One region of the Cupriavidus sp. WKF15 genome, then DNA from elsewhere that is predicted to be linked to it. Evidence: predicted binding sites of a transcription regulator. Region 1 holds the regulator's gene; the other holds the start of a gene.
The links. The regulator FliA, encoded in region 1, starts transcription of late flagellar genes. The targets are predictions, from matches to a motif close to CTAAAGTTTNNNNNNNNNNNGCCGNTA.
Positions count from the first base shown of each region.

Region 2: the regulator FliA is predicted to act here: its motif matches at 2,332-2,358, upstream of CupriaWKF_RS19535 (FliC/FljB family flagellin).

Region 1 covers NZ_CP119573.1:985,301-1,000,784, reverse strand. The annotation lists gene CupriaWKF_RS21905 (flagellar protein FlgN) at 1-7, shown strand, start outside; gene CupriaWKF_RS21900 (NAD(P)/FAD-dependent oxidoreductase) at 20-1,249, opposite strand; gene CupriaWKF_RS21895 (flagellar protein FlhE) at 1,574-1,981, opposite strand; gene CupriaWKF_RS21890 (RNA polymerase sigma factor FliA) at 2,023-2,739, opposite strand; gene CupriaWKF_RS21885 (cellulose synthase operon protein YhjQ/BcsQ) at 2,831-3,625, opposite strand; gene flhF (flagellar biosynthesis protein FlhF) at 3,637-6,072, opposite strand; gene flhA (flagellar biosynthesis protein FlhA) at 6,083-8,164, opposite strand; gene flhB (flagellar biosynthesis protein FlhB) at 8,161-9,303, opposite strand; gene cheZ (protein phosphatase CheZ) at 9,600-10,232, opposite strand; gene cheY (chemotaxis response regulator CheY) at 10,249-10,590, opposite strand; gene CupriaWKF_RS21855 (chemotaxis response regulator protein-glutamate methylesterase) at 10,705-11,778, opposite strand; gene cheD (chemoreceptor glutamine deamidase CheD) at 11,801-12,454, opposite strand; gene CupriaWKF_RS21845 (CheR family methyltransferase) at 12,454-13,365, opposite strand; gene CupriaWKF_RS21840 (chemotaxis protein CheW) at 13,427-13,921, opposite strand; gene cheA (chemotaxis protein CheA) at 13,950-15,484, opposite strand, start outside.
Region 2 covers NZ_CP119573.1:465,892-481,375, reverse strand. The annotation lists gene fliD (flagellar filament capping protein FliD) at 1-388, opposite strand, end outside; gene CupriaWKF_RS19540 (flagellar protein FlaG) at 439-810, opposite strand; gene CupriaWKF_RS19535 (FliC/FljB family flagellin) at 941-2,233, opposite strand; gene CupriaWKF_RS19530 (RNA chaperone Hfq) at 2,441-2,761, opposite strand; gene CupriaWKF_RS19525 (methyl-accepting chemotaxis protein) at 3,644-5,530, shown strand; gene CupriaWKF_RS19520 (MDR family MFS transporter) at 5,694-7,262, shown strand; gene CupriaWKF_RS19515 (oxygenase MpaB family protein) at 7,275-8,207, opposite strand; gene CupriaWKF_RS34375 (BON domain-containing protein) at 8,293-9,456, shown strand; gene CupriaWKF_RS19505 (Ku protein) at 9,539-10,540, opposite strand; gene CupriaWKF_RS19500 (hypothetical protein) at 10,563-10,706, opposite strand; gene CupriaWKF_RS19495 (response regulator) at 10,750-12,723, opposite strand; gene CupriaWKF_RS19490 (hypothetical protein) at 12,935-13,321, opposite strand; gene ligD (DNA ligase D) at 13,318-15,484, opposite strand, start outside.

The DNA of each region.
Region 1 (15,484 bases):
CGGCTGAAGCCGGCGGCGTTCAGTCGTCGCAGTACTGCCCGAGCACGCCGAGCCCTCGCTGCGGGTCCCTGACGAACGGATTCGAGCGATCCCACGCATAACCGGCCAGCACGGATGAGATCATGCGGCGCACCTCGGGCGTCGCATTGGGATGAAAGACGAGCTTCTGGAAACTCCCGGCGTACCAGGCATCGACAAACGTACGGAAGCAATCGACGCCTGACTTCAGTATCCGCGCATATTCAGCCTCCCAGTCCACGGTCTCTCCGGCGAACTCGCGTGCGATGCATCCGGCTGCCAGGCTTGCGGACTTGAATGCAATGGTCACGCCCGAGGAAAAGACCGGATCCAGGAATTCACCCGCATTGCCGAGCAGTGCATAGCCCTTGCCCCACAACGATTTCACGTTCGCCGCGTAGCCCGCGATATGGCGCGCAGGCGTATCCCAGACCGCATTGGCCAGCAGGCCCGCCAGGGCCGGATCCTCGTTCACCAGCGCCTGCAGGCGTTCCGTGTCACTGCCTGCATAGCCGTCGAGGAAAGCCTTCTCCGCAACCACGCCCAACGAACAGCGGCCGTTCGAAAACGGAATGGTCCAGTACCAGACGTCGACATGCCGCGGATGAATGCCGACGCGGATCTTGTTGCGGTCGAACGTGCCTGGCATCACGCGGTCTTCGACATGCGTGAAGATGGCGCTGCGCACCGGAAAGCCCGACGGCGATTCAAGCTGCAGCAGCCGTGGCAGGATACGGCCGAACCCCGAGGCATCCAGCAGGAAACGGCTGGTGACGCGATAGCTGTTGCCGTCGGGATCGCGCGCGGTCACCACCGGCTGCGCGCCCGACACATCCACATCGGTCACCTGGTGCCGGAAGCGGACTTCGGCGCCCTGCTTCTGCGCTTCCCGGATCAGCACGTGGTCGAAGTCGGCCCTCTGTACCTGGTAGGTGGTGCCCCAGCCGGGCGAAAACTTGTCGCGAAAATCGAAATCGACATAACGATCGCCGCGCGCGAACGCGGCACCGTTCTTGTACTGGAAGCCGGCTTCCACTACGGCCTGCAGCATGCCGGCCGCCTCAATGTATTCCATGCTCTGCGGCAGCAGGCTCTCGCCGATGGAAAACCGCGGGAAGGTTTCCTTCTCCAGCACCAGCACGCCAATACCCTGGCGACGCAGCAGCCCGGCCGCCACGGAGCCCGCGGGTCCGGCGCCGATGATCAGCACGTCGGCAACTTGACTTTCCATTTCTTCCTCCAATGCATTCAGCCGTGTCCGCAGCACATTGCCGACTGAAGCCAGTGACCGGGCCCTCCCGGCAGGAGGCAACGCCCTGCAGGATCCGATGGGATCATGACGGAAGAGATTGGCTACGAAGTGGCTACGAAGAGCCGTGAACACTGTCACGAGACAGCATGGCGACATGCTACCGAATGATCGGAGGCATGGAAACAGAACATTCCGGGCTGGGGCAGGAGGCTAATGTGATGTGGGCCCGGGCGTCACACCGGCGCCGGCGTGGTACCCGCCGCCGAACCGTCGCACTGCCGGAAGGCCAGAGGGCAGTCTTTCCTACCGGAATCCCACGATCACCTGATTGCTCTTGCCCTGCAGTACCGGTGCTACCGCACCCTGTCCGGGCAACCGGAAAGCAAACACAAAGCCCTGCGTCGCGTCGTCGCCATCGAAGGCATCGGTCTGGCCCTCCGACTGCGGCAGCATCACGCAGCGTTGGGCATTGCAAAGATACGCCTGCAGGTCCGCAGGAGGTGTCCCCACAAAGCTGTAGCGCCAGCGTACCGAGGTGATGACGCCCTCCGCTTGCGGCAGGTTGCCGCTCGGCAGGATGGGAGGAGAAACGGTGCGCTGGCCACGGCCATACAGCGCCGGTCCGTTGACCGACGCACTCCAGGTATGCCGCGTGCCGGCCTCGGGTGCCGCCCGCGCATCGGTGGCGACCGCAGCCAGCGCGGCCGCCATGGCATGCATGACAACCCGCCCGATGGCCGCCTGGCTACGCATCAGAGCAGCCCGCGCAACTGGTTGCGCAGGCGTGTGATGGCTTGTCCGCGGATCTGGCAGACGCGCGATTCGGTCACCTCGAGCACCGCGCCGATCTCGCGCAAATTGAGTTCCTGGTCATAGCACAGCGACAGCACGAGCTTTTCGCGCTCGGGCAGCCGGTCGATGGCACGGATCAGCGCTTCGCGCATGCCGTTCTCCATCAAGTGCGTGAGCGGATTGCCGTCTTCGCTGACGCCAAGGTGGCGGTCGAGGAAGTCCTCTTCGCCGGAGCGCTCGAAGTCCTCATAGTGCAGGAGCTGGCAGCCATAGACCTCGTTGAGTACGGTCTGGTATTCGCCCAGCGGCATCTCCAGTTCCTGCGCAACTTCCGAATCCAGCGGCGCGCGGCCCAGCTTCTGTTCCAGGCCGCGCTGCGTGCGTTCGATGCGGCGCGTGAACTGGCGCAGGCTGCGCGACTGCCAGTCGTTGGCACGCACCTCGTCGAGCATGGCGCCGCGGATACGCTGGCTGGCGTAGGTCTCGAAACGCGCACCATGCGTGTCCTCATAGCGCTTGGCAGCATCGAGCAGGCCGATCATGCCGGCCTGGATCAGGTCATCGATCTGCACGCTGGCCGGCAGCTTGGCGGCCAGTTGCAGCGCGATGCGGCGCACCAGCTGCGCGTGGGTCTTGACCACGTCGGCCTGTTCGAGCTTTCCCTGGATCGTGTACATGGTGGAATTCTCGTGAATGCTTGCTTGCAAAGCCTGCCCGCGCGGTGGGCCGGCGAGTCAGGGGCGTTGTCTGTTGCGAACGGTCATGACGTCAGGCCGCCACGGCTGCTTGTGCCGCCGGCGCGGCCGGCTCGGCGCGCAATGGCCATGCGCCGACACCACTGGCGGCCCGGCGCAACGCGGTCGTGGCTGGCGCGGCCGGGTAGGCTTCGACCACGCAGCGCCCGAGCTGCACGCTGCGGGTCACCAGCGGATCCGCCGGCAGCCAGCCAGCACTGCTGATCTCGACGCCCAGGTATTGCCGCGCCGTGCGTGCCAGGTTCCCGGTAATCGCCTGCACTGCGGCCTCGGTGGCCACCATGTTGACGATCAGGTGAAAATGCCGGCACGCGTACAGATGGTGCAGGCGTTTGATGCAGGCATAGGCCGCGGTGATCGAGGCCAGCTCCGGGCGCATCACCACCAGCACATTGTGTGCGGCACCGGCCAGCGCCGAGAGCGCGCCATCGGCATCCGTCGCGGCATCGAGCAGCACAGTGCGAAAGCCGGACAGCGAAGCCATGGTTTGGGCCCCGTTCGGCAATGCCTGGCCAGCCGGCAGCACCGCGACAGCACCGGCCGGGCGCACGCCGAGCGCTGCCTCCAGCGTCAGGCGTCCCGCCTGCACGTCCGCGAGCGTTCCGGCGGGTTCCGCGCCAGAGAGCCGCACGGCGTGGCCTGCCGTGGCTTCATCGACGAGCAGCACGCGTTCGCCTTGCATCGCCAATGCCTGCGCCAGGCCCGATGCAATGGTGGTCGCGCCGGCACCCTGTTCGCTGCCCACCACGGCGATCCGGCGCATCACGCGCGGCGCCAGCATGCGTCGCAGGCTCTCCGCCTGGTCCATCGCGAGCGTACTCACGACGGCACTCCCGGAGCCATGAGCTGGGGCAGCCCGGTCATCGCATCGTCCTGTGATGGCACCACCGGTTCCGCGGAACCGGCGGCAACACCGGCATCGGCGTTGTCGACGGCGTCAGGGGTGACGGCGGTGTCGACAGACTGTCGCCCCGGATAGTTCTCCAGCACGTCCAGCAAGGCCAGCAGCCGGCCCATGCCTTCGTTCAGCACCGGGCCGGCCACCGCCGCACTGCCCGGCTGACGCGTGCCAGTCCGGCCTGCCAGGCGAGCCAGGAAGGCCGGTGCGGTGGCCGTCGGCGAGTGTTCCAGGCGCAGTGCGGTCAGCCCGAGCTGGAGCGCGGCCAGGCCGCCACCAGCAGCGCTGGCGCCTTCGCCATCTTGCGCAAAATGATCCAGCGCATGGCGCAGCGTGCGGAGCTGGGCTTCAGCGCTGTCAGCCCACAGCGACCAGCGCGCAACATGAGCGGCCTGCCCCGACAGTTGCGGATCGCACAGCAGGTAGCGCGTCTCGAGCAGCTCGCCCGAGGCGTAGTCGACCGTCCTCGCGATCACGAGATGCGCATCGATGCCGCCTTCCGGCGCGCCGCGGCCGCGCACGGGGCCTTCCGGCACGCGCACATCAGCCGTTGCCAGCCACTGCACGGCTTCGCGGCCGCGCACCGGGACTTCGCCCACGGCGTGGAACGTCAGCGTGTCCGCCAGGGCATCCAGCTTCCAGGCCGAGCCGCCGCAGAGGACACGCGCGGTCTTGCGCGCGGCGGCCACCCAGCGTTCGCCGGACTGGTGCCAGCGCGCCAGCGTAGCACCCGCCGGCAGCGCATCGACGAGATGGACCACAGGCCGGGCCGCGCCAAGCGTGGCGCGCAGCGTGGCAGCCTCGGCGTCCGCTTCACCCATGGCCTGGCCGGCGCGGCCGGCAGGCGTGACCGTCGCGGCCAGCGGCATGCCGGTGCGATCGCCAAGCCAGAGCGTATGCAGCATCGACTGCGGCGCACGGCGCCCGGGCACCGGCACCTGCAGCGTGGCGGCCAGCGACAGCACGAACTGGTCGCACTCGCGGTTCACGTCGCGGCAGACGGCCTCGCGCACCTGCTGCGCCATCGGTCGCAGCGTGGGCGCATCGGCCGCGCGCTGCTGCCATAGCTGGCGTGCCAGGTCGAAGCCATGCTGCGCGGCGCTGAGCTCGCTTACACACTGGCTCAGCGCGTCCGTGCTGTCGGTCAGCGAACGCAGCACGTCGTCGGCTCCGCCCTGGCGGGCCGGCGCGTCCTCCAGGCCGCCTGCCTGCCTGCGCGCGGCGTCGGCGTCGGCGAACACGGAACCGCGGCGCGGCGTGAGAAAGGCGCGCTCGACCATCGCGGCGCCATTCGCAAGTTCGAGGTGTTCCGGCACGCGCTGGCCGGTGGATACGTAGAACACCGGCAAGCGGTGGCGGATCACCACATCCAGCACGGAGCCCAGGTGCGTGGCTTCATCCAGCTTGCTGATGATGCAGCCGTCGACGCCGCCGCCTTCCGGCATGGCGTCATGGCGGTAGGCATGCACCACTTCGTTGAGTGTGTCGCCGTGGCTGGCGCCGTTGAGCAGCAGCACGCGCTGCACCGGCGCCTGCACGCCCGCGAGCATGGCAATCTGCTCGGACAGGTTGCGGTCGCGCTGGCTCATGCCGACGGTATCGATGATCACCAGGTGCTTGTCCTTCATCGCCGCGAGGGCGAAGCGCAGGTCGGCGGCATCCTTCACCGCGTGCACGGGCACGCCCAGGATGTCGCCGTAGATGCGCAGCTGCTCATGCGCGCCGATACGGAAGCTGTCAGTGGTCAGCAGCGCCAGGCGCTCGGGGCCGTGGCGCAGCACGTAGCGCGCCGCGAGCTTGGCCGTGGTGGTGGTCTTGCCCACGCCGGTAGGCCCGATCAGCGCTAGCACGCCGCCCTGGTCGAACAAGGCGTCTTCATTGCCGAGCACAGGCACCTTGCTGGCGAGTTCGGCGCGAATCCATGTCATGGCGGCCGGCCGGTCGCAGCCCACCGGCAACCTCGCCAGCAGCGTGCGCGCGAGCTGCGCCGAGAATCCAGCTCCGACCATCCACGCGAACAGCGATTCGCGCAGCGGGTCACCCGCGGCCACTGCTGCGGTAGCGGCCGCCGGAGCCAGGCCCGCCAGCTGGCGTTCGAGCAACGCGCGCATGGACTGCAGCTCGCCGCGCAGGTCACCGATGGCAGCCGGCTCAGCCGCTGCCACAACCGGCTCGGGGGCCACGTAGACCTGCGCACCGGCCGATGCGGCACTGAGATCGGTATCGCGCATGGCGACGATCTCCACGCCGCCATCGATGGTGCGGTTGGACAGCACCACGGCGTCGGGGCCCATGGCTTCGCGCACCTTGCGCATGGCTTCACGGCCGTTGGCCGCGACGAATTTCGCTACGCTCATCTTGCGTTCCTCACGCGCCGATCATTGCAGTAATGCGGATGTTGCGGTTGTCCGGCACTTCAGCATGGGACAACACCCTCAACTGCGGCATGGTGCGCCGCAGGAAGCGCGCCATCAGCGGCCGCAGCTGCGACGGCACCAGCAGCACCGGATCCAGGCCCATCTGCTCCTGCCGGACGACGGCGCCCTGGGTCTGCTGCAGCAGGGCATCGGCCAGCCCCGGCTCGATGCCACCGCCATTGGTCAAGGCCTGCGACAGCACGCGCTCCAGGCCCGCATCGAGGCCGATCACCTGCAGGTCCGCGCCATTGGGGAACAGCTGCTGCGTGATGGCCCGGCCCAGCGACTGGCGCACCAGCGAGGTGAGCTCGTTAGGGTCGCCGATCTTCGGGGCATGCTCGGCAATCACGTCGAGGATGGTGCGCATGTCGCGAATGGGCACGCCTTCGTCCAGCAGGTTCTGCAGGATCTTCTGCAGCGCCGTGAGCGAGATGGTCTTGGGCACCAGGTCCTCGGTCAGCTTCGGCGCTTCCTTGGCAATGCGGTCGAGCAGCATCTGCACTTCCTGGCGGCCCAGCAGTTCGGCGGCGTGCATGTGGATCAGGTGGTTCAGGTGCGTGGCCACCACGGTGCTGGCATCCACTACCGTGTAGCCGTAGGCCTGCGCCTGCTCCTTCATGCCGGCGTCGATCCAGACCGCCTGCAGGCCGAAGGCGGGATCCTGCGTGACCGCGCCTGGCAGTGTGCCGCTGACCTGCCCCGGGTTGATCGCCATCCACTGGCCCGGCATGGCTTCGCCACGCCCGATCTCTACGCCCTTGAGCGTGATGCGGTATGCGTTCGGCTTGAGTTCGAGGTTGTCGCGGATATGCACGACCGGCACCAGGAAGCCGATCTCCTGCGCCACCTTCTTGCGAATGCTCTTGATGCGGCCGAGCAGCTCGCCGTCCTGCGCACGGTCCACCAGCGTGATCAGGCGATAGCCCACTTCCATGCCGAGCGGATCCACCAGCGTGACGTCGTCCCAGCTGGCTTCCGTCGATTCCTGGACGGCCGCAGGCGCGCGCTCCTCGCGCCGCTTGGTCTGCTCGGCGGCGACCGCCCGGCGCGCCAGATGGCGCCCCACCCAGAACATGCCGCCGGCCAGCAGCAGGAAGGCGATATGGGGCATGCCGGGAATGATGCCCATCATGCCGATGATGCCGGCGGTCAGGTACAGCACTCGCGGGTTGGCAAAGAGCTGGCCTGTGAGCTGTTCGCCCACGTCCTGCTCGTTCGACACGCGCGATACGATCACGCCGGCCGCGGTCGAGATCACCAGTGCCGGGATCTGCGCGACCAGGCCGTCGCCGATGGTCAGCAGCGTGTAGTTGTGCACGGCGGTGCCGAAGTCCAGGTCGTGCTGGACCATGCCCACCACCATGCCGGCGGCGACGTTGATGAACATGATCAGCAGGCCAGCCACGGCGTCGCCGCGCACGAACTTGCTGGCGCCGTCCATGGCGCCGTAGAAATCCGACTCCTGCGCGACTTCGGCGCGGCGTTTCTTGGCCTGCTCTTCGTTGATCAGGCCGGCGTTCAGGTCGGCGTCGATCGACATCTGCTTGCCGGGCATGGAGTCCAGCATGAAGCGCGCGCCCACCTCGGCAATACGGCCCGCACCCTTGGTGATCACCATGAAGTTGATCACCACCAGGATCGCGAACACCACGATGCCGACCGCAAAGTTGCCGCCGACCAGGAAGTGGCCGAATGCCTCGATCACCTTGCCGGCCGCGTCCGGGCCGGTATGGCCTTCCAGCAGCACGACGCGCGTCGAAGCCACATTGAGCGACAGCCGCAGCAGCGTGGTGAACAGCAGCACCGCCGGAAAAGCCGCGAAATCGAGCGGCTTCTGCGTGTACATGCTGACCAGCAGCACCATGATGGCCAGCGCGATATTGAATGTGAACAGCAGGTCCAGCACAAAGGCCGGCAGCGGCAGGACCATCATGCCGAGGATCATGATGATCAGCAGCGGCCCGGTCATCGCCTTCAGCTGGCCGGCGTTGCGCAGGCCCGGCAGTTTCAACAGGGAGTTCAGAGCGTTCATGCGCGGCTTTCCGGAACGGCTAGTTCATCGGGCACCAGGAGATCGCTGGGCGCCGACGGCTGCGGGCCCTGCGAGTAGTGCCAGTGTTTCAGTTGATAGACCCAGGCCAGGACTTCGGCCACGGCGGTGTAGAGGCCGGCCGGGATTTCCTGGTTCAGTTCCACGTGCCGGTGCAGCGCGCGCGCCAGCGGCGGCGCGGACATCAGCGGAATGCGGTGCTCGGCCGCCAGTTCGCGGATACGCGCGGCGACTTCGTCGGCACCCTTGGCCACCACGCGCGGCGCGCCCATGCGGCCTTCCTCATAGCGCAGCGCCACGGCGAAGTGCGTGGGGTTGGTGACCACGACATCGGCCTTGGGTACTTCCGCCATCATCCGGCGCCGCGCCATGGCACGCTGCTGCTGGCGGATGCGGCCCTTGATATGCGGGTCGCCTTCGCTTTCCTTGTTCTCCTGCTTGACCTCTTCCTTGCTCATGCGCAGCTTCTTGAAGTGCTCCCAGAACTGCCATGGCACGTCGATGGCGGCCACGATCAGCAGGGACAGCACCACCGGCAGGCAGCAGCGCAGGACCATGTCCAGCATGTGCAGCAGTGCCTCCTGAACCGGCGCGTTCATCAGCGCGATGGCGTCGGGCAACCGGTGCCACACCACCCAGGCGCCGACACTGCCAACCAGCAAGGACTTGGCGATGGCCTTGATCAGTTCCGCCAGCGAATGCTCGGAGAACAGCCGGCCCAGGCCCGAGAGCGGCGACATGCGGCCAAAGTTGGGCGCCAGCGCCTTGGTGGAGAAGGTCCAGCCTCCGGTCAGCAACGGCGCCGCCAGGGCAGCCACGCCGAACAGCAGCAGCAAGGGCAGGAATGCGAGCAGGCTTTCCCAGATCACATTCGCGAAGCGCGACAGCATGCGCGAGGTATCGAACGCGGTGGCAGGTTCGAAGCGCAGGGACTGCCGCATGACTGCGTCCAGCGTGCGGCCCAGCACGCCGCCGAGCGTCCACAGGCCGGTCACACCGGTCATCAGCATGATGAACGTGGCCAGCTCGCGCGAGCGAACGACCTGCCCCTCCTCGCGCGCCTTTTCGAGGCGCCGGGCTGAGGCGGGTTCGGTCTTCTCGAGATCGCTTTCTTCGGACATCCACGCTCCGTGACAGGACGGTCAGGGCGGCACGCAATAGCCGCCATGGGTCAGCGAGGATTATCGAAGCGTGCCCGTGTGGGCATTCAGGGGAAAAGGCGGGGGATTTCGGTGCTGTTTGGAAAATGAGCACCGGCGGGAAGTTAACGGCAGCCGTGCAGGCCGACTTTAGCTCGAGAAGAAGAGAGCCGCACCGCTCGGGCTGCGAGGACGCGTCAGATAACGACGGACCTTACCCGTACCAGTTGGGTGCTCCCTCTCCCGCTTGCGGGAGAGGGAGGAACCAGGCGGCGCCGTCAAAAGCCCAAACTGGCCAGAAGGTCATCCACCTGGGACTGGTCGGACACCACATCCGCCTTGCCCTCAGGGTTGATCTGCGGGCCGTTGAGCAGCGTGGCCGTCTGCACTTCCGTGCGCCGCTCGCTCGGCACGTTCTCGATCAGCACCTGGAGCAGTTCATGCTCGAGCGTGCGGATCATGTCCATCATCTTCTTGATCACCTGGCCGGTCAGGTCCTGGAAGTCCTGCGCCATCATGATGTCCAGCAGGTGCGTGCCGGTCGCGCGGGCCTGCTTGGGCACCTCGGTCAGGAAGGCGCGGGTGTCGAGCACCAGCGTGCGTGCGTCGGCCAGCTCCACCGGCGTTTCGAACCACGCGTCCCAGCGCTTGTCCAGGGCTTCGGCTTGCTGCTCGAGGCCGGACTGGATCGGCTGTGCCAGCTCCACGGCGTTAAGCGTGCGTTCCGCCGCCTGCTCGGTCATGGCCGCGATGTAGTTCAGGCGGTCGCGTGCGTCGGGAATGGCCTGGGCGGCGCGCTCGATTTCCTTGTCGAGGCCGAGCTCGCGCATATTGTCGCGCAGCATCCGCGTCAGGTTGCCGATGCGATGGATCAGCTGCTCGGCGGAATCATTCGGAATAGTCGGAGTCATGAGGCGCTCCCTGGCTTCAGCCGCCCAGCTTCTCAAAGATCTTCGTGATCTTCTCGTCCAGCGTAGCGGCGGTGAACGGCTTGACCACGTAGCCGTTGGCGCCGGCCTGCGCCGCGGCAATGATGTTTTCCTTCTTGGCCTCGGCCGTCACCATGAGCACGGGGGTCTTGCCGATGGCAGCGTCGGCGCGGATCGCCTGCAGCATGCTCAGGCCGTCCATGTTGGGCATGTTCCAGTCCGAGATCACGAACTGGAAGCTGCCGTCCTTGGCCTTCTCCAGGCCGGCGGCGCCGTCCTCGGCTTCCTCGACGTTGTTGAAGCCCAGTTCCTTGAGCAGGTTGCGGATGATCCGACGCATGGTCGGGAAGTCGTCGACCACAAGGATCTTGATGCTCTTGTCCACTTTGAAGGCTCCGGTAGATGCAGTGGTGGAATGTCGTTGGTTTATCAGGTCCGGTCCGGACCCGCTATCTCAGACCCGTTGCGCGCGGGTCCCGTAGGTGGCCAGCCGCGCCATCACGCGCTGGGTCATCGAGTGCAGGGGCACCACTTCATGCACGCCGCCAGCGGCAATCGCCTCCTTCGGCATGCCAAACACGATGCAGGTACTTTCATCCTGTGCCAGGTTGTAGGCTCCCGCTTCGCGCATGCGCAGCATGCCCTTGGCGCCATCCTTGCCCATGCCGGTCAGGATCACCCCGATCACGTTTTTGCCGCCATGCTCGGCCGCCGAGTCGAACAGCACGTCCACGGACGGACGATGACGGTTGACCGGCGCTTCCTGCGACAGGTGGGCCACGTAGTTGGCGCCGCTGCGTGCCAGGCGCAAGTGCGAATCGCCGGGCGCAATGTAGGCGTAGCCCGGCAACACGCGCTCGCCGTGCTCGGCTTCCTTTACCGTAATGCGGCACAGACCGTCAAGGCGCTGCGCGAACGAGCGCGTAAAGCCAGCCGGCATATGCTGCACGATCAGCACCGCCGGGCTGTCCGGCGGCAGTGGCATCAGGAAGTCCTTGATCGCCTCCGTGCCGCCCGTCGACGCACCCAGGATGATCAGCTTCTCGGTCGACAGCAGCGGGCTGCGCAGGATCGGCGCGGGCGCGGCCTTGCCGCTTTCGGGCACCTGTGCCTGGCGCACGCGTGCGCGCGACGCGGCGCGGATCTTGTCCGCGATGGTGTCGGTGTACTCCATCAGCCCGTCGCGGATGCCCAGCTTTGGCTTGGTGACGAAGTCCACCGCGCCCAGCTCCAGTGCACGCATGGTGATCTCGGACCCACGCTCGGTCAGCGATGACACCATCAGCACCGGCATCGGACGCAGGCGCATCAGCCGCTCGAGGAAATCCAGCCCGTCCATGCGAGGCATTTCCACGTCGAGCGTGAGCACGTCCGGGTTCAGGCGCTTGATCATCTCGCGTGCCACGAGCGGATCCGGGGCAGTCCCGACCACCTCCATGTCGGACTGGCTGTTGATGATCTCCGTCATCAGGCTGCGGATCAGCGCGGAATCATCCACGCACAGCACCTTGATCTTGGCGGCAGTCATATCTGTTGTACTTTCGGTTCGTTCAGGAGGACACGCGCGTTGCCGAAGCGCGCGCAAACAACTCTCCGCCGCGTGCCGGCGCCGTGCCGGACGTGGCGATGGCACGCGCCAGCGCGCGCTCGTCGCGCTCCACCGAGACCTGGTCGTCCTGGCGCGTCAGGCGCCGCACCAGAGCCAGGCCGGTGACCGGGAAATAGCTCACGCGCCGCGCATGCGGGCCACGCAGGTCCTGCGCGGCGACGCGGATCTCCTCTGTCTTCAGGTAGCGCAGCACGAAATCCGCGTTGCGGTCGCCAATGTTCAGCGTGGTCATGTTGGCCAGCACTGCGCCACCGCCGAAGACCTTGGCCTCCAGCCGTTCGCGCCGCGCGCCCATCTTGAGCAGCTCGTTGATCAGCACTTCCAGTGCGTAGCAGCCATAGCGCATCGACGCGGACAGCATGCGGTCCGCGGTGCCGCCCTCGTCATCGGGCAGCATGAAATGGTTCATGCCGCCAACGCCGGCCTTCTCGTCGCGAATGCACGCGGCCACGCAGGAGCCAAGCACGGTTGTCAGCACCACGTCCTCGCCGGTCACGTAGTACTCGTTCGGCAGCAGCTTGATAGCCTGCCGATCGAACTCGCGGTCAAAGTACTTGCGCGTGGCAATGGCTTCCGGCAGATGGGGCGTACGCATCAGGACCTTCCTGCGCGCGCGGCGTCCGACGCCAGTTCGTACACGGTCTGCCCGCGCAGCTGGAACGCGCGCGTGACGTAGGAGAAGTTCTCCGAGTGGCCGGCGAACAGCAGCCCGCCCGGCTTGAGCAAGGGCGCAAAGCGTTCCAGGATGCGGCCCTGCGTCGGCTTGTCGAAGTAGATCATCACGTTGCGGCAGAAGATCACGTCGAAGCGCTCGCGCATGCCCCAGTCAGGCGCGAGCAGGTTGAGCGGCTCGAACGTGATGGCGGACGCGAGGTCAGGCTTGACCTTGACCGAGCCGGCGCGCTGGCCGGTGCCTTTCAGGAAGAAGCGCTTGAGCCGCTCTTGCGAGAGGCGCGCGACTTGTTCTTCCGAGTACACACCCGCGCGTGCCTTGGCCAGTACTTGCGTGTCGATATCGGTGGCCAGCACCATCGCCGCCCGGTCGCCAAGCGCCTCGGCCAGCGTGATCGCGATCGAGTACGGCTCTTCGCCCGTCGATGCCGCGCAGCACCAGACACTGTAGGGCCTGCCGGTCTTCTTGGCGTGCTCGGCGAGCAAGGGAAAGTGATGCGCCTCGCGGAAGAACGACGTCAGGTTGGTGGTGAGCGAGTTGGTGAAGTACTCCCACTCCGGCGAGGCGTCGTCCGCATCCAGGATCGCCAGGTAGCTGGCGAAGTCGGCCAGCTGCAGCGCGCGCAGGCGCCGCGCGAGGCGCGAGTACACCATCTCGCGCTTGTGGCTGCCCAGCGAAATGCCCGCGCGCCGGTGGATCAGCGCGCGGATCTTATCGAAGTCGCGCTCCGTCAGCAGGAAATCGCGCGACTCGTCGCGCCGCAGGGCTGCTGCCGTCGCGGTGGCGGCGGTCGCGCCCTGGAGAAGGCTGGCGGCGGTACGATTGGGCGTCATGGGTTCGCGTGGCAATGCTTGGTAACGCTACAGGCTGCGGATCGCTGCGGGGGCGCGCCGCTCAGGCGGCCTCGGCTTCGATCAGTTCCATCTCCGGGCTGGTGATCAGGCGCTCGATGTCGATCAGCACCAGCATGCGGCCCTCGACCGTGGCCAGACCCGTCAGGTGCTCGGTGGACACCGACACGCCGAATTCCGGCGCCGGCTTGATGGCGTCGCCAGTCAGCGTGAGCACGTCGGACACGCCATCGACGACGATGCCCACCACGCGGCCCGCCACGTTCAGGATGATCACCACGGTCTGGTGGTCGTAGCGCACGTTGCCCAGGCGGAACTTCAACCGCAGGTCGACGATGGGCACGATCACGCCGCGCAGGTTGGTCACGCCCTTCATGAAGTCGGGCGCGCTGGAAATACGCGTGACGGTCTCGTAGCTGCGGATCTCCTGCACCTTGAGGATGTCGATGCCGTATTCTTCCGTCCCCAGCGTGAAGACCAGGAATTCCTGGCCCGAAGCCTCGCTTCCGGGGGTATCGATCTGTCCGATGCCGGCCATGATGTCTAGTTCTCCTTTGGTTGGACGATTACTGCGCCAGCGCAGGTTCCTGCCGGCGCACGCCGGTACGCTGCAGCGCCCCGACATCGACGATCAGTGCCACGCTGCCGTCGCCCAGGATGGTGGCGGCGGAAATGCATGGCACCTTGCGGTAGTTGGTTTCGAGGTTCTTCAGCACGACCTGGTGCTGGCCGATGAGCTGGTCCACCAGCAGCGCAAAGCGCTTGCCCTCTGCCTGCAGGATCACTGCGATCCCCTGCATCGGCTCCTGCAGTGCGTCGGCGACGTTGAAGACCCGGTGCATCTCGAGCAGCGGCAGGTACTCGCCGCGCACATGCATGACGCGATCGGAATTGGCCGCGGTATGGATGTCCTCGGACTTGGGCTGCAGCGACTCCATCACGCAGTTCAGCGGCAGGATGAAGGTTTCCTCGCCGACCTTGACCGACATGCCGTCGAGGATCGCCAGCGTCAGCGGCAGCACGATGCGGATGGTGGTGCCCAGGCCCGGACGGCAGCTGATCTCCACATGGCCGCCCATTTCCTGGATGTTGCGCTTGACCACGTCCATGCCCACGCCGCGACCCGACACGTCGGTGACCACTTCGGCCGTCGAGAAGCCCGGTGCGAAGATCAGTTGCCAGACTTCCTCGTCGCTGATGTTCTCGGACACGGGCAGGCCGTTCTGGATCGCCTTGGCCAGGATGCGCTCGCGGTTCAGGCCGCCGCCGTCGTCGCTTACCTCGATCACGATATTGCCGCCATGGTGCTGCGCGGACAGGATCAGCTGGCCGGTCGGGTTCTTGCCCGCGGCCACGCGCTTGTCCGGCGTCTCGATGCCGTGGTCCAGGCTGTTGCGCACCAGGTGGGTCAGCGGGTCGATGATGCGTTCGATCAGGCTCTTGTCGAGCTCGGTCGCCTTGCCGAACGTCACCAGGTCGATCTGCTTGCCGAGCTTGCCGGCCAGGTCGCGCACCAGGCGCGGGAAGCGCGAGAACACATAGTCCATCGGCATCATGCGGATGGACATCACGGCCTCCTGCAGGTCGCGCGCATTGCGCTCGAGCTGGCCCATGCCGGAGAACAGGCGGTCGAACAGCACCGGGTCGAGCGAGGACGCGGTCTGCGCCAGCATCGACTGGGTAATGACCAGTTCGCCCACCAGGTTGATGATCTGGTCGACCTTCTCGGTCGGCACGCGGATCGAACCGGATTCCTGGTTGTGCGCGGCGGCGGCGGCCGGTTTGGCCTTTTCCTTCTCCTTGGCCGCGGGTGCGGCCGGCGCGGCGGCTGCCGGTGCGGCCGGAGCCGGCGTCGGTGCCGCGGCGGGCGCCGCTGCCGGCTCGGCGGCCGCAGCCGATGCGCCGGCCGCCTCGACCACGATCTGGTCGGCATCGATCACGAAGCAGCAGACCGCGATGATGTCGTCGGCGCCGCACTGGCTGTTGAGCCAGATCACCAGTTCGCCGTTCTCTTCCTGCTGGCCGGTGATCTCGCCGAGGTTGGCAAGCTCTTCGCGCAGCAGCGCCTGGTCGGCGGCGGACACCTTGATCAACCGGACCT
Region 2 (15,484 bases), 520 kb from region 1:
ACACGATATCGCCGCCACTGCCTGCAATCGCAGTCTTCTGGTCCGCAACCCCGCCGCTGACCAGCGATTGGGCCGTCGCAAGCGTGCCGACGGTGATGCTGTAGTTGCCGGGCACTGCATTGGACGCCGTAGACACTGATATGACGTCGGTCGAACCCACGGTCGCCTTGACGGCGGCAAAAGTGGTCGCGTCGGCGAGCTTCTTGGCGGCGGCCTGGTAGGCGCTTACCACGCTTTGCACCTGGCCGAAGGCTGACAGCTTGGCCTGGTAGCTCTTGGCCTGCGCGTTGATGGCATCGAGAGGAGCCTGCTCGGCAGTTTGCAACTGGGAAAGCAGGGTGTTCAGGTCCAGATTGGAGCCAACGCCGAGGGAGGAGATCGATGCCATTTTTTTGTTACCTCTTCTTCAACTGATGTTGCTTTGCGTGGTGGCCGCGCTTACACGGCCTGGCTGACGAACAGCCCTTGCAGCTTGTCCATGGCGCGCGCAATCCGCAGGACTTCCACGGTGGGCATCTGCCGGATCAGTTCGCCAGTTTCCTTGTCGACTACCTTGGTGATGACGCGGTGAGTGATGTCGTCAATTTCGAAGCGAAGACTGATTGACGTGGACTTCAGCACGTCTACCAATTCCCCAACTGCCGCTGACGTCTCGGCGGGTACGCCGGAAACTTTCGTACGCTCGGCATCGGGCTTGCGGGCACCACCGCGCGTCTGGGTGTCTGCCGCAACCGGTGTGGCAATGGCGCCTGTGGGCACTTCGGATGGCAGTCGCACTGCGATCGGGGTCACTGTCGGGGAAGACGCCATGGTTTGCTCCGTCCGGTTTGGCGTGGTTCAACGTCGGAAACGCTTTGCAGGCAGTGGTCTGCCTGCAAAGCGCTCCCGGCAAAAAAGGCCAGGCCTTGCGGCCCAGCCTTTTTTGCCAGCGCAGTTGCGATTAACGCAGCAGCGACAGCACGCCTTGGGTGGTCTGGTTGGCTTGCGCCAGAACCGACGTACCAGCTTGTTGCAGGATGTTCGCGCGGGTCATGTTCGACACTTCCGTTGCGTAGTCAGCATCCTGGATGCGCGAACGCGAGGACGACAGGTTGGTCACGGTCGTGCCCAGGTTGGCGATGGCCGAGTCGAAGCGGTTTTGCACGGCACCCAGCGAGCTGCGCAGGTCATCAACCGTCTTCAGTGCGGCGTCGATCTTGGCCAGCGGCGAAGCGGTAGCAGCGCCAGTAAACTCTGCATTGGCGGCAGTAGCACCGTTGGCGCTCAGGTTGATCGTCGTCGCAGTCTGGTTGTCGTTCAGCGTGCCGGCCGCGCCGCCATCCGCCAGTGCAGAACCTGCAACCGCGTAGTTTTTGTTCTGGATGGTGATGTAGCCAGTAGCGGTACCACCGGCGTTTGCACCAACCTTGACGAGCATACCCGTTACGGCGGAACCAGCCGAATTGCCGTTGGCTGCATCTGCGACGGTGATGTCAACGGTGTTTAGCTTAACAGCGCCCGTGGTCTGATCGACGGATGCAGCATAGTAGTCGTTGCCGCTCTGGACGACGTAGTCGCCAGTTCCAGTAACATTGCGCAGCGACAGCGATCCGGCGTTGACGCCCAGCGAGGTGGCAGCGGCCGACAGGTCCACATTGACGGCAGCCGCGGCGCCGCCGGCAGCAACGGTGGTAATCGGGTTGCTGACGCTCAGGCTATTATTGGCGACAGTGAAGCCATTCAGGCCCAGGGTGGAGGAGTCGATCTGCTTGAGGTCGATCGAAATGGTTTCGCCGTCGTTAGCGCCGACTTGAATCGACAGTGGCTTGGCGCTGCTCGACAGAACCTTCACACCATTGAAATCGGTCTGTTGCGAAGTACGGTCGATTTCAGCCAGGCGCTGGGTGATTTCGTCTTGAATCGACTTCAGGTCCGACGACGAGTTCGAGCCGTTGGCAGCCTGCACACTCAGTTCACGGATACGCTGCAGGTTGTTGTTTACTTCAGTCAGCGCGCCCTCGGTCGTCTGCGCCAGCGAGATGCCGTCGTTGGCGTTGCGCTGGGCTTGGGTCAGGCCGCGGATGTTGGCGGTGAAGCGGTTCGCAATGGCTTGGCCAGCAGCGTCATCCTTGGCGCTGTTGATGCGCAGGCCCGACGACAGGCGTTGGATCGCGGTGTTCAGCTGCGATTGCGAAGCGGTCAGGTTGTTCTGAGTCATCAGAGACAACGAATTGGTATTAATGACTTGCGCCATTTACGACTCCTGTATGCAAAGTTTTTTGGCATTCCGGCTGCTAGCCGTAACGTCGGCAGCCTGCTTTGCAGGGCGTAGAGTGCCTCCGTTGCTTGGGTTATCGACACGTGTCCGGAAAGGTTTAGAGTGATCTTTTCGGTGGATCGCAACAGAGGGGCGACTGCGGTCTGGGGCGCCCTGGGTCGCCGCGCGGGGTAACGGTGCGCTTTATCGCCGCCGGCGCTTGCGCGGCATATAGATAGGCACGAACCCCGGCGCCGTATCGGCTTCGGGCGCAGGCAGGGCTTCGCCCCCGGCGCCGGCCGGTGTGATCATGGCAATGGCGTGCTTGTATACGACAAGCGGCTTGCTGTCGTGCACGTCCTTCGCGAGCATCAGCAAATAGTCGTCCAGGGCGATCACCACGCCTTGCAGCCGGGTGCCATTGCACAGATAGACGACGACCGGAGCGCGGCTGACAGCATGGGGCGCAAGTTGCTGGTGCTGCAGCTTCCGGCTGTTTCGCGGGGGCCTGGTTTCCTTCTTCACAACGACTCCGGAAGAGCCCGCATGGGTTCTGGCGGCTGATGGCGGTCCGCCGACTACTAGTACTGTTAACTAGTATGGTCCTGTCAGCGCGATGGGCGAAACATTCGCTCCCGGTACCGGCAACAGGCGCAGGCCCCGTGTGCGCCGCGGCGTGCGCCGGATCCGGACGTGGGTCCTTGTCTTTCACGCGCTTGCCGGCGACCGGTGCGGCCAAGTGAGAAGGGGAATACTTCAGGGACGAGAGTAACAAATTTTTACAAACACCGACGGATCGATTCCTCGTCAATGAGCTAGAGGTTTTGCTCTAGATAATTGGTTGCATTTTCTAACTCGTTTGAGTTAGAGGTCTGTCGACCGAGGCCGACAGACCGGCCGAAGACTTCCTGAAATGCTTACAAACTGGCAATTTGCACATAAGTGTGCACTGACATAGGATGATCCCGAAACTCCGGACCCAGGCCGAACGGCGCCGAAAAGTGGCTTTCTATGCGCATTCAATTGGGGCCTTCACTGATAGAAGCGGGATTTACACCTCATGTAAGCACGTTTATATTCATACCAGAGCTAACTGGCTCTGAAGCAGTCCTGGAAAGCCTACGAGCACCCCGCGCGTGGGCTTCTTTTTTTGGGGCCCACATCGAACTGGCTACGCCTCTCGGTGCACCGCGGCTGTGTGACCGTCGGGATGCCTGGCAGGATTAAAAGGCACAGTCCAAGGCGCCCATCGGACGAAATGCGGGCACTTTCCCCCTCAATTCCAAATTCCCTTCAAGAAGTGTTCGGTCATCGCCGATAGGCAGCCGTGCGGCGGTTGTCAGCGGCAACGATCCCGTGCGCGCACACGACAAGAAGATTGATCACGGAATGTCCGGAGGGAGTGAGATGGCCTGGTTGAGAAACCTTGGCATAGGGACCCGCCTGTCCCTGGCCTTTACGCTGGTGGTGCTGCTGCTGGTCGGTGTCGCGGTATATGGCGTGGCCTCGCTGGCGGGCATGAATGCCTCCATGCACCTGACCGTGGAGGGGCGCCTGCTCAAGGTGATCGACCTGGGCCACGTCAAGGAAAATGCGCTGGAAATCGGCGTGATGGTGCGCGATGCCGCCCTGACCGAAGATTCCGCGCTGGTCCAGCGGAATACGCAGCGTATCGACGGCATGCGCAAGGAGATGGGCGGCACGCTCGATGCGCTGGGCAAGCTGATCGCGGCTTCCGGCCGTGCCGACCTGCAGAAGACCTTTTCCGATCTAGTCACCGCGCGCGAAGGGTATAACGGTCAGCTGGACATGGTGCTGCGCCAGTTGGGCTCGGGCGAGTTCGCCGGAGCGCGCGCGGCGCTGGTGGCGACCCTGCCCGCGGCGCAAGGCCCCTATTTCGGGAAGCTCGACGAGATCATGGCCGGCGGCCGCAACCTGTCCCTGGCCGCGGTCAAGCAGGCCGACGAAGGTTTCGCCTGGGCCCGCAACGTGCTGCTGGGCCTGACGGCGCTGGCGGTGCTGCTTGCCGTGGTGATGGGAACGGCCATCACGCGGTCGATCACCGGCCCCGCGCGCGAAGCGCTGGAGGCCGCCGAGGCGCTGGCCACCGGCAACCTGCGCCACGCGTTCCACGTGCGCAGCCGCGATGAAATGGGCCGCATGCTGGCGGCGCTCGAACGTGCCTTCCGCCACCTCGCGGCACTGGTGCATGGCATCCAGCAGGCGTCCGGCTCGATTGACGGCGCCACGCGCGAGATCGCCCGCGGCAACACCGACCTGTCCCAGCGCACGGAACAGCAGGCGGCTTCGCTGGAACAGACCGCAGCCTCGATGGAGCAGCTGACTTCCACGGTCCGCCAGAACGCCGACAACGCCAGGCAGGCCAACCAGCTCGCGGTCAATGCGTCGGATGTGGCCAGCGAAGGCGGGCGCGTCGTGCGCGACGTGGTGCAGACCATGGACAGCATTTCCAAATCGTCCACGCAGGTGGCGGAGATCACTGGCGTCATCGAGAGCATCGCGTTCCAGACCAATATCCTGGCGCTCAATGCCGCGGTGGAAGCGGCGCGCGCCGGGGAGCAGGGCCGCGGCTTCGCGGTGGTGGCCTCCGAAGTCCGTAACCTCGCCCAGCGCTCGTCGGCCGCGGCCAAGGAGATCGCCGAGCTGATCGGCGGCTCGGTGCGGCAGGTGCAGGACGGTGCACGCCAGGCCGAGCAGGCCGGCAAGACCATGGACGACATCGTCGGCGCGGTGCGCCGCGTGACGGACATCATGGGCGAGATTTCCGCGGCCAGCTCGGAGCAGACTTCGGGCATCGAGCAGGTCAGCCTGGCCGTCACGCAGATGGAAAGCATGACCCAGCAGAATGCCGCGCTGGTGGAGCAGGCCGCCGCCGCCGCGGAGAGCCTGATGCAGCAGGCCGGCGGCCTGGTGAGCGAGGTGGGCCGGTTCGACGTCGCCCAGAACTCTGCCGCGGGCCATGCGTCGGCCGCCGCCACGCCGGCCCGGCAGCTGGAACCCGCGCCGGCGCCGCCGCAGCCGGCACCGGCAGCACGTGCCGTACCGGCACGCAGCACCCGTGCGCCAGCCGTGCCGGCGGCGGTGCGTCCGCCAGTGCAGCGCAAGGCGACGCCACAGCCGGTGCTGGCCAGGCGCGCACCTGCGCAGCCGGCAACACAGCGCCAGCCTGTCGCACGTCAGCGCCAGGAACCGGTGCTCAAGTCCGGGGCGCGCCGGGTTGCGGCGCCCAGCCAGCCGGCCATGGCCGATAGCGGCGACTGGGAAACCTTCTGACCCGGCTGCGCCGGGCGCCGGGCATCTGCGGGGCAGCGCCGGCGCCAATGTCGCAAAACGCCTACAATAACCGGTCTTCCTGATCTTCGAAGCAAGAGCAGGCCGGTCCACCTGGCGCAAGCGGCGCCCCGCGCGGCCGCCATGCCTGCCGCCGCTGGTGCCGATGACCGCAGTTCCCTCCGAGCCGCCCCGCGCGGCAAATGCCCCGCCTCTTTCCTCGTCGGCCGCAGCGACTCAGCCGCCGGTGATGCAGATCCTGTTCGGCCTGATGCTCGCCATCCTGCTGGGCGCGCTCGAACAGTCGATCGTTGCCGTGGTGCTGCCCGAGATCGCCGTGCAGCTGCGCGGCTTCGAGGACATGGCCTGGGTCATCTCCGCTTACCTCGTGGCCTCGACCGTGGCCACGCCGATCTACGGCAAGCTCTCGGACGTGCTGGGCCGGCGCTCGGTCCTGTCCTTCGCGATCGTGCTGTTCCTGCTGGCCTCGGTGGTCTGCGCGCTGGCCCAGACCATGCCGCAGCTGATTGTTGCGCGGATCCTGCAGGGCCTGGGGGGCGGAGGGCTGATTTCGGTGTCGCAGGCCGCCATTGCCGACGTGGTGCCGCTGCGCGAGCGCGGGCGCTACCAGGGCTACGTGAGCGGCGTGTGGGCGGTAGCCAGCATGGCCGGGCCCGTGATCGGCGGCTACCTCGCGCATTACCTGTCCTGGCGCTGGATCTTCTGGATCAACCTTCCGCTTGCCCTGCTGGCGCTGGTCGTGGTGCGGCGCGCGCTGCGCTTCCTGCCGGCCGGTGGCCGGCGCCATCGCATCGATTACCTCGGCGCGCTGCTGTTCGGTGGCGGGCTCAGTGGCGTGCTGGTGTTCCTCACACGGTTGGGGCAGGGCCAGTCGCCGCTGCGCACCGATTCACTTGCCCTGCTGGTCGCCGGGGTGGCCGCGCTGGCGCTGTTCCTCTGGCAGGAGCGGCACGCGGCCGACCCGGTGATTCCGCTCGCCATGCTGCGCGTGCCGACCGTGGCCATCTGCTGTGCCACGCTGTTCATCTGCTTTTTCCAGCTGATCGCGATGTCGGTGCTGCTGCCGCTGCGCTTCCAGGTCGTGGGCGGCGCGCAGGCGGATGCTGCCGCGCTGCGGCTGGTGCCGCTTACGCTGGCGATTCCGTTCGGCGCGTTCGCGGCGGGGCGGCTGATGTCCTGGACCGGCCGCTACAAGCCGCTGCAGATGGCGGGTGCCTGCGTGGCGCCGCTGGCCATCGTGGCGCTGGCCTTTGTCGACCCGGTTGCGGTATGGCTGAGCGCGCTGGTGATGGTGGCCCTCGGGTTCGCCATCGGCCTGCAGTTGCCGAGTGGCCTGGTTGCCACGCAGAACGCCGTACCGCCGCAGCAGGTGGGGATTGCCACGGCGCTGACGTCGTTTTCGCGCATGCTCGGCGGGGCGGTGGGCGTGGCGGTGCTGACCACGCTGCTGATTGCACTGTTGCGCCACGGCGGCATGACGGTGACGGACTTGTCCGGCGGCGAAGACGTGCTCATGAGCATGTTCCACCAGGCGCTGGCGGCCGACACGCCGCCGGCAGAGGCGGCAGCGGTGCGCGCAGCCGCCGAGCGCGCGTTCCGGCTGCTGTTCCTGCTGAGCGCGGCCGTGTCGCTGCTCTCGCCATTCCTGGTCGTGCGCCTGCGCGAAGCCACGCTGCGCGGCAGCCCTGCCGCGGCCTCGGCGGCGGCCGAGTAGCCTGACGCCGGCTCAGGCGCCGCGCGCCACCCGCCGCCGCGCGCGCGCGGCCAGTCCCGCACCGAGCGCCCAGCGCAGTGTCGGCGCCAGCACGCGCATTCCAGCCAGCGACGCGGGGCGTCGGATCGACGGGCGATCCAGGTTCAGCATCTGGCGCGCCCAGTCGGGCAGCAGCGCAATGCCCGCGTAGGCCATCACGCGCACCGCCGGGACCAGCATCGGGTTGGCGACGGGTAATTTCATCACGAGCCGCGCTACCTCGCGCGTGCGCGCGCTGGCTTCGAGCTGCGGGCGCATGGCTTCCAGATAGGCCGCCACCGCCGCGCGCGAGCGCGGGACGGCGGTGGCGCCGAGCCGTTCGGCAATCTGCGCAACCTCGTCGTAGTAGCGGTCCTGCTCGGCCTCGCTCAGTGGTCCCACATAGCGCAGGTAGCCGGCCAGGAAGCTGGAGACTTCCGCCACGTGCACCCATGTCAGCAATGCCGGGTCGTCGGCGGCGTAGGGCCTGCCGTCCGGCGCGCTGCCGCTGACGTGCGCGTGGATGCGCCGCACGCGGTCGATCAGTGCCAGGGCGTCCGCGCGGCTGCCATAGGTCGTACCCGCGATGAACTGCGCGGTGCGCCCCAGCCGGCCCTGCATATCGGCGCGAAAGGTCGAATGGTCCCAGACGCCGGCCAGCGCCAGCGGGTGCAGCGTCTGCATCAGCAGGGCGCTGACGCCGCCGGCGAGCATGGCCGGGAAATCGGCATGTACGCGCCAGCAGATCGCGTCGGGGCCAAATAGCCCGGGGTCGCCGGGCGGGTTGTCGTAGTCGAGCGTCAGGCCTGAGTTGCTGCGCGTGAGTGCGCGTACCTGCGCCCCGGCCGTGGTGCGCAGGCGGCTGGAAATGCGGTCGAGATACTGGCCCTGGCGGCGACCCGCCGCCGGATCGGTGGAAGTTGGCAAAGGTGGCTGGATGCGTTGCGAGTCACGGTCAGAATACACGGGAAGACGCGAACGTGTAGGTCCCACCGCGCAATCGCCGTGGCCGGTGCAGGTACAAAAGAACAAAAAGAGCCGGAATCCCGAAGAACTCCGGCTCATTCAATTCCCGGCTTCTGGCAACACCGCATGTTGCTGCCCGCCCGGAGAAACATGGCGTTGGCACCGGATCGGCGCCCATCAGCCATCACGGCTGGCGTTGACCGCCCGAGCCTCCCTGTCCCTGCTGATGGCCCTGCTGCGAGCCCTTGCCGCTTTCCTGCTGCTGCTGGCCGCTACCCTTGTCCTGATTACCCATTTGTCCGCCGCCAGAGCGTTGGCCCTGGTTGGAACCCTGCTGGCCGCTGCGTTGGCCGCTTTGCGACTGCTCCTGCTGCCGCTGGCCCTGTTGACCCTGTTGGCCCTGCTGCGATTGCCCCGGCTGCTGTTGCTGCTGTCCCATTGCTGTCTCCATAACGCGGCGAACTGCCGCGTGAAGCTTTGCCGCAAGCCGCATGCCAGGCCCGGCGACGCCGCTGGTGGCGGGATTCCGCTGGATGGCGGCGACGGCTTGCCTCCGGATTTACAAAGCGCTGCTCTGATTTACACAGCCACGGGCCGGTTGCGCAGCCGGCACCGCGCCAGGCGCCGGCCGGCTTTCCGGAACCCGCAGGTACGGCGTTTGCAGAGAGGAACCTTGAGGACTGCTCCACGCCATGTCGCGAAAGCAGCGCACGCGCTGGGGTGGCAGTTCCGGTCACCTTGCAAGGAGAGAACCATGCAAACCAGCCGACCTACCGCTCCGATGCTGCGCCAGGCCTGCCTGGCGGCTGCACTGGCGGCCGTCGCGGGCAGCGCTTTCGCGCTTGATTCTGGCGGTTTCCTGCGCGCGGCCGTCGACACGGCCGCGCCGCCGCCGGCCAATTCCGCGCCGGGCATGCCGGGAAGGGCAGAAATCGACCGCGACACGGCGCCGCCGGCCCGCCATGACATGGGCGCCGACAAGGCCAAGCAAGCCGTGACGGACAGCGCTATCACCACCAAGATCAAGACCAGGCTGCTGACGGCCAAGGACCTGAAATCCACGGGCATCCACGTCAAGACCAAGGATGGCACGGTCAATGTGAGCGGCACTGTGCCGAGCAAGGAACAGCACGACATGGCGTTGGAGACGATCCGCGGCGTCGAGGGGGTAACGTCGGTCAACGACAGCCTGAAGGTGTCGTCGCGCTGACTGCGCCGATCAATGACTGGCGCCCGGTCGGGCGCCAGTAGCCACTACGGAGCCGAGCCAGTGGCGCAGGCTATGTGTGCTTCTATGCGTGCTTGCGTCGCGCGGGGCTCCGCGTAGTGGAGGATGACTTGCCCGCGGCGGCGTGGGTAGGCCGCTTAGCGGACGCGCGGCTGCCGGCCGCATGCCTGGCAGCGCCTGCATGCTTCTTCGCCGCGGTGCCCCGCGTGGTCTTGCGCGGCGCCTTCGTTTCCGCTGGCTCGCTTCTGGCGGTCTCTCGCTTGCCGTGGTGATCCAGGCTCTTCTTGAGCAGCGCCACCATGTCGATGACCTTCGCACCCTGGCGCGGCGCTTCCGCTTCTTCGGCGGCTGGCGTGAGCTGATGGGTGTGACCCGTTTCGATCTTTTCCTCGATGCGCGCCATGAGGTCGTCGCGATAGGTATCGCGGTACCGCTCAGGCGACCACGCCTCGCTCATGTCCTCGACCAGCTTGACGGCCATGCCGATTTCGCGCGCGTGCGCGCCGCTGGCCTTGGCGCGGGATGCTTTCGGCAGCTTGAGGTGCGGGATCGGCAGCACTTCGTCGGCGAAGCGCAGGGTGTTCAGCACCAGTGCATCGTCCTCGACGAGCATGGCGGCCAGGTGCTGCCGGTTGCGCAGCACGACCAGCGCGAGTGCTGCGCGCCCGGTGCGGCGCATGGTTTCCAGCAGCAGCGCATAGCCGCGTTCGCCGCGCTTGTCGGGTTCCAGGTAATAGGGCGTGTCGAAGTAGTAAGGAGGAATCTCGCCGGTGGGCACGAAGCTCACGATATCCACGGTTTGCGTGGCTTCGACATTGGCTTGCCGGAAGTCCTCGTCGCTCAGCACGACATACTCGCCCTTCTCGTACTGATAGCCCTTGACGATGTGCGCCTTGTCGACCGGCTTGCCTGTGCTTTTGTTGATGCGCTGGTAGCCGACCGGTGCCATGTCGCGCACGTCGAGCAGGTCGAGGTCAAGCGACTGGCTGCGCGATGCGGGTCGGAGCACGACCGGGATATTCACCAGGCCGAAGCTGATCGCGCCCTTCCAGATGATGCGTGACACGATAGGTCTCCCTGGCTCAAGCTCAAGCGCCCGCGCGTTGCGGCGGCGGGGGCGGAAGGTCGCCCGGTGGCGGGTCGATGACGGGTTCGGGCGGCCCCGGCGGCGGTTCCGGCGGCGGGACTTCCGGCTTGCGCGAAGGGATGTCGGGATCTGGGGTGGTATGCATGGTCCGGGACTCCAGGTAGTGGCTGATTGGTGCGGCGGCCGCGTCAGCCGCCGGGCTCCTCGAACAACCGGGTCAGGGCGTCCAGGCTGGCCGGCTTGACCAGATGGCGGTCGAAGCCCGCTTCCAGCGCGCGGCGGCGGTCCTCCGGCCGGCCGTAGCCGGTCAGCGCCACCAGCGTGGCGCCGCGCATCTCAGGCAAGGCTCGCAGCCGCCGGGCGGTCTCGTAGCCGTCCATGGCGGGCATGCCCAGGTCAAGCAACACCACATCGGGTTTGACTTGCGGCGCGCGCGCGACGGCGCTCTCTCCGTCCGCCGCCGTGACCACGGTGTGTCCCAGCGTGCGCAGGGCCATGCTCATCGCTTCCAGGGCGTCGGTGTTGTCGTCCACCACCATGATCACGCGCGGCGGACCGGATGGCCGCGGCGTCATGGTGTCCGCCGGATGCCAGTTCTGCCATGGCTCGACGGGGAGCTCGACGATGAACGTGCTGCCTTCGCCAGGGCCCGGGCTCTCGGCCCGGACACTGCCGCCGTGCAGCCGCACGAGTTGCTGCACCAGCGTCAGGCCGATGCCAGGGCCTTCCAGCACGGCAGGATGCGTGCCAGCGGTATCCGATGCGCCGCCGGCACCGTTCTCTGTACCGGGCTCACCGGACTCCATCGGTGCCAGCGGATCGAACAGCAAGCGCTGCAAGGGTCCGGTCAGGCCCATGCCGTTGTCGTGGATGCGCACGGCGACGCGTCCGTCGACGGTTGTCGCGCCGATGCTGATCTGGCCGCCGGCCGGCGTGTAGGCAGCGGCGTTATGCAGCAGGTTGCTGAAGATCTGGGTGAGCCGGACCATGTCGCCGCGTACTGGCAACGGCTGTTCGGGCAACGCCAGGCGCAGCGTGTGCCGCTGCGCTTCCAGGACCGGCCGGACGGATTCGACCGCGGTGTTGAGCGCGCCGCGCAACTCGACCAGGTCCTGCCGCAGCGTAATCGTTCCCTGATTGAAGCGGGCGATGTCGAGCAGATCGTCCACCAGTTGTGCCAGGTGCCTGAGCTGACGGCCGATCACGTCGCGCGCGCGGAACATGTCCGCGGGCGTGGGGGCGGGTTGCTCCAGCAGGTCCACGGCGCTGCGCATCGGGGCCAGGGGGTTGCGCAGTTCGTGCGCGAGCATTGCGAGGAACTGTTCCTTGCGGTGCTCTTCGCCCCGCAACGTGCGCCGCGCGCGATTCTGGGTGGTCACGTCCTGGCAGGTGCCGGCCACGCGCAGGGCCGAAGTACCGGCCCGATGCAACGGGAAGGCGCGCGCGCGAATCTCGCGGATGCCGCCGTCGGCATGCATGAGCTGGAATTCGATATCGAGCCTGCCGTCGCCGAGCATGGCGGTAAAGGCGCTCGCCACGCGCGCCCGATCCGACGGGATCACGCGGTCAAGGCAACGTTGCGGGGCTTCGAGCAAGCTTTCAGGCGACTGGCCGCACAGTTCCGCCAGGCGCGGACTGACGAAAAGCAGGCGACGCTCGCGCGCGTCCAGCAGCCACACCACGTCGACCAGCGATTCCGCGAGCTGGCGGAACATGTCCTCGTTATCGTGCAGAGCTTGGCTGGTGCGGTGATAGGCATCTTCCGCCTGGCACAGGCGCAACAGGGAGTGGATGCTTGCGACCAGTTCCTCGGGCTCCGACGGCTCGGCGATGAAGCTGTCAGCACCGCACTCGAGCGCCTGCACGCGCTGCACGGAACTGGCCAGTGCGGGTGAGGTCAGCAGGACCGGCGTGCGCGCCAGGATGGGATCGGTCTTGAGCCGCCTGCAGACTTCAAAGCCGCTGATATCGGGCAGCTCCAGTGCCAGCAATACGAGCGCGGGCGCATGCTGGCGCACCAGCGACAGCGCAGCCTGGCCGGTAGACGCTTCGATCACCGAAAAGCCAGCCCGTTGCAGGATGCTGCTCTTGACGTAGCGCGCTCCCTCGCGATCCTCGACGTTCAGAAGGAGCGGGCCATTGCGGGAGGCGTTCGTGTTCATGGCCGCCAGCCTTCGCATCGGGGCCATGCGACGCTCAAGACGCTAAAGACTGCAAAAACTGCCTGGTGCAGCCGCGCGGGTTTTGTACGAATTACATGCCTGGCTATGCTCACGGTGCGTTCCCCCTTCTGTGACTGAGCGGACGGTCGATCCCTTATCGGTGGGACCACAGGGTGGGATGCGCAAAAGGCGTGCCGACGGCAGGCCTCTGCTAGTGCCGTGCCACTTCGCCGCTATGTGCCTCGGCGCTCGGAGAAGTGCCGCCGTGCGGGCCCGCGGACTGCGGCGCTTCCGTGGCCTTTTGCGGAACCTGGCCCGCGTCGGGGGCTGCCGGGGCAGTGCCGGCTCCCTTCCTGCCAAACTCCGCGGCGATCCGGTCTTGCGCCTGGGCCAGGCGTTCGGCCTGGTGCTTTGCCTCTTCGGCTTCCCTGGCCTTGCGCGCGTCGGCGGCTTGTTGCTGCTCCGGCGTGGGTGCCGGCAGGCGCGCACCTGCCGGCAGGGCCACGGCCATCAGCATCGCCGCGACCAGCGCGCGCCGTGGAGGACGTGGCAGCGCCTGGCGTACGTGGCGCATATAGCGGATGAAGGACCGGGTCATGGCTTGCTCCTTCCGGCGCGCGCCAGCCGGGCGGCTGCACGCGTAAGGGTCTGGCGCGTACCGGCATAGGCGTCCCACGGATCGTGACGCGCGATCTCGTCCAGCCGTGGCGCCACATTGGCCACGGTCCACTGGTCGGAGCCCTTGAGGCCGTCAAGCTCGTCCCAGGCGAGCGGCACCGACACGCCCAGGCAGCTGCGCGCACGTGCGGAGAACGCCGCCACCGTGGTGGCGCCTACCCCATTGCGCAGGTAGTCGATGAAAATCTTGCCAACGCGGTTGCTGGCGCCGCTTTTCGCGACGAAGCGCCTGGGGATCGTGGCGGCCATGTGGAGCACCACGTCGCGGGCAAAGTCCTTGACCTCGTCCCAGCCCGCGCGTGGCGTCAGCGGCACCACTACGTGCAGGCCCTTGCCGCCGCTGGTTTTCACGAAGCTACCGAGCCCCAGTTCATCGAGCCACGCCTTCATCAGCGCCGCGGCTTCGCGCATATGGGGCCACGGCACGCCTTCACCGGGATCCAGGTCGAAGACGATGCGGTTGGGCCGGTCGATGCTGTGCTTGCTGGCGTTCCAGGTGTGGAACTCCACGACATTGAGCTGGGCCGCCGCCACCAGCGCGTGCTCCGAGACGATCTCCAGCAGCGCCGGATGATCCGGCCACAAGCTGGGATCGAGCACGTTGACGCCATCCACCCTGAGCGTGTCGCCATGCCGCTGGAAGAACTGCTGGCCGGCCACGCCGTCAGGCGCACGCACCATGGCGATCGGGCGGCCGCGCAGGTGCGGCAGCATCAGCGGTGCCACGCGCTCGTAGTAGCTCACCAAATCGCCTTTGGTGAGGCCGCTGGCCGTGTCGATGACGCGTTCGGCGTGACTGATGGCAACCTTGCCCTGTGCCGCGGTGGGTTTGCCTTTGCGCGCGGCACCGGTCTCGCGCTTGCCGCCGGCCGGCGCAGCGGGCAGTTCCACGGACACCGCGCTGGCGGGCTTGTCGCTGCGCAGGCCATGGAAGACCGCATGCCGCACGCGCCCGTCGCGCGTCCAGGAACCGAACGATACTTCCGCCACCAGCCGGGGCCGCACCCACAGCCCTTTGGCTGACCCTGGCAGCGTGTCGAAAGGCGCCTTGTCGGTGCGCAGCGCATCGAGCTGTGCGCGCAGTTTCGCGAGCGTGCGGGTATCGAACCCCGTGCCCACATTGCCGGCGTAGCGCAGGCGGCCGGCGCTGTCATGCACGCCGAGCATCAGCGCGCCAAGGCCGGCGCGGCTGCCCTTCGGTTCGGTGTAGCCACCGATCACGAACTCCTGCCGCTGGGTGCACTTGAGCTTGATCCAGGTATTGCTGCGCGTGCTGACATACGGCGCATCTGCGCGCTTGCCGATCACGCCTTCGAGCTTCATGCGGCACGCGGCTTCCAGCATCTCGTCCGGCGCGGCCTCGAAGTCTTCGCTGAAACGCAGGCGCGGCGCGGTGCTGGATTCGAACAGGTGCCGCAGCAGCGCGCGCCGCTCCGCCAGCGGCACCTTGCGCAGGTCGTGGCCGGCATAGAACGGCAGGTCGAACACGAAGTACTGGATCGATTCGACGTGCGCGGTCTCGAAGGCGTTCTGCAAGGCCTGGAAGTCGGTCTCCCCGTGCTTGCCGAGCACGACGATTTCTCCGTCGAGCCAGCCGTCGGGCAAGCCTAGCGAGCGCACTTCGCGCGCCAGCGTTTTCAGGCGCGAGGTCCAGTCGTGGCCCTGGCGCGTGAACAGGCGCACGTCGTCGCCGTCGATGCGGGCCAGCACGCGGTAGCCATCGAACTTGACTTCGTAGCGCCAGGCGCCGGCATCGGCGGGCACGCGTTCCACCAGCGTGGCAAGCTGCGGCGACAGGGCGAGCGGCAGCGCGGCGGCGACAGCGCGGCGCGGCAGGGCCCTGGCTGTGTCATGGTCCTTGCGCTTGCCGGTTGCCTCGGACTTCCCGCTCTTGCGCGCCGCCGCCGCCCGGGAAGTGCCGGCCAGCACGCTGTCCGGCAGGGCCTCGGTCACGTCGAGTTCGGATGCGGGCACGGCGGCATCGTCGCGCTCCTTGATCAGCAGCCACGCATCCTGTTCCTTCTGGCGGCTGCCATGCATGCGCACAAGGGTCCAGTGGCCGTGCAGCTTCTCCCCGCGTAGC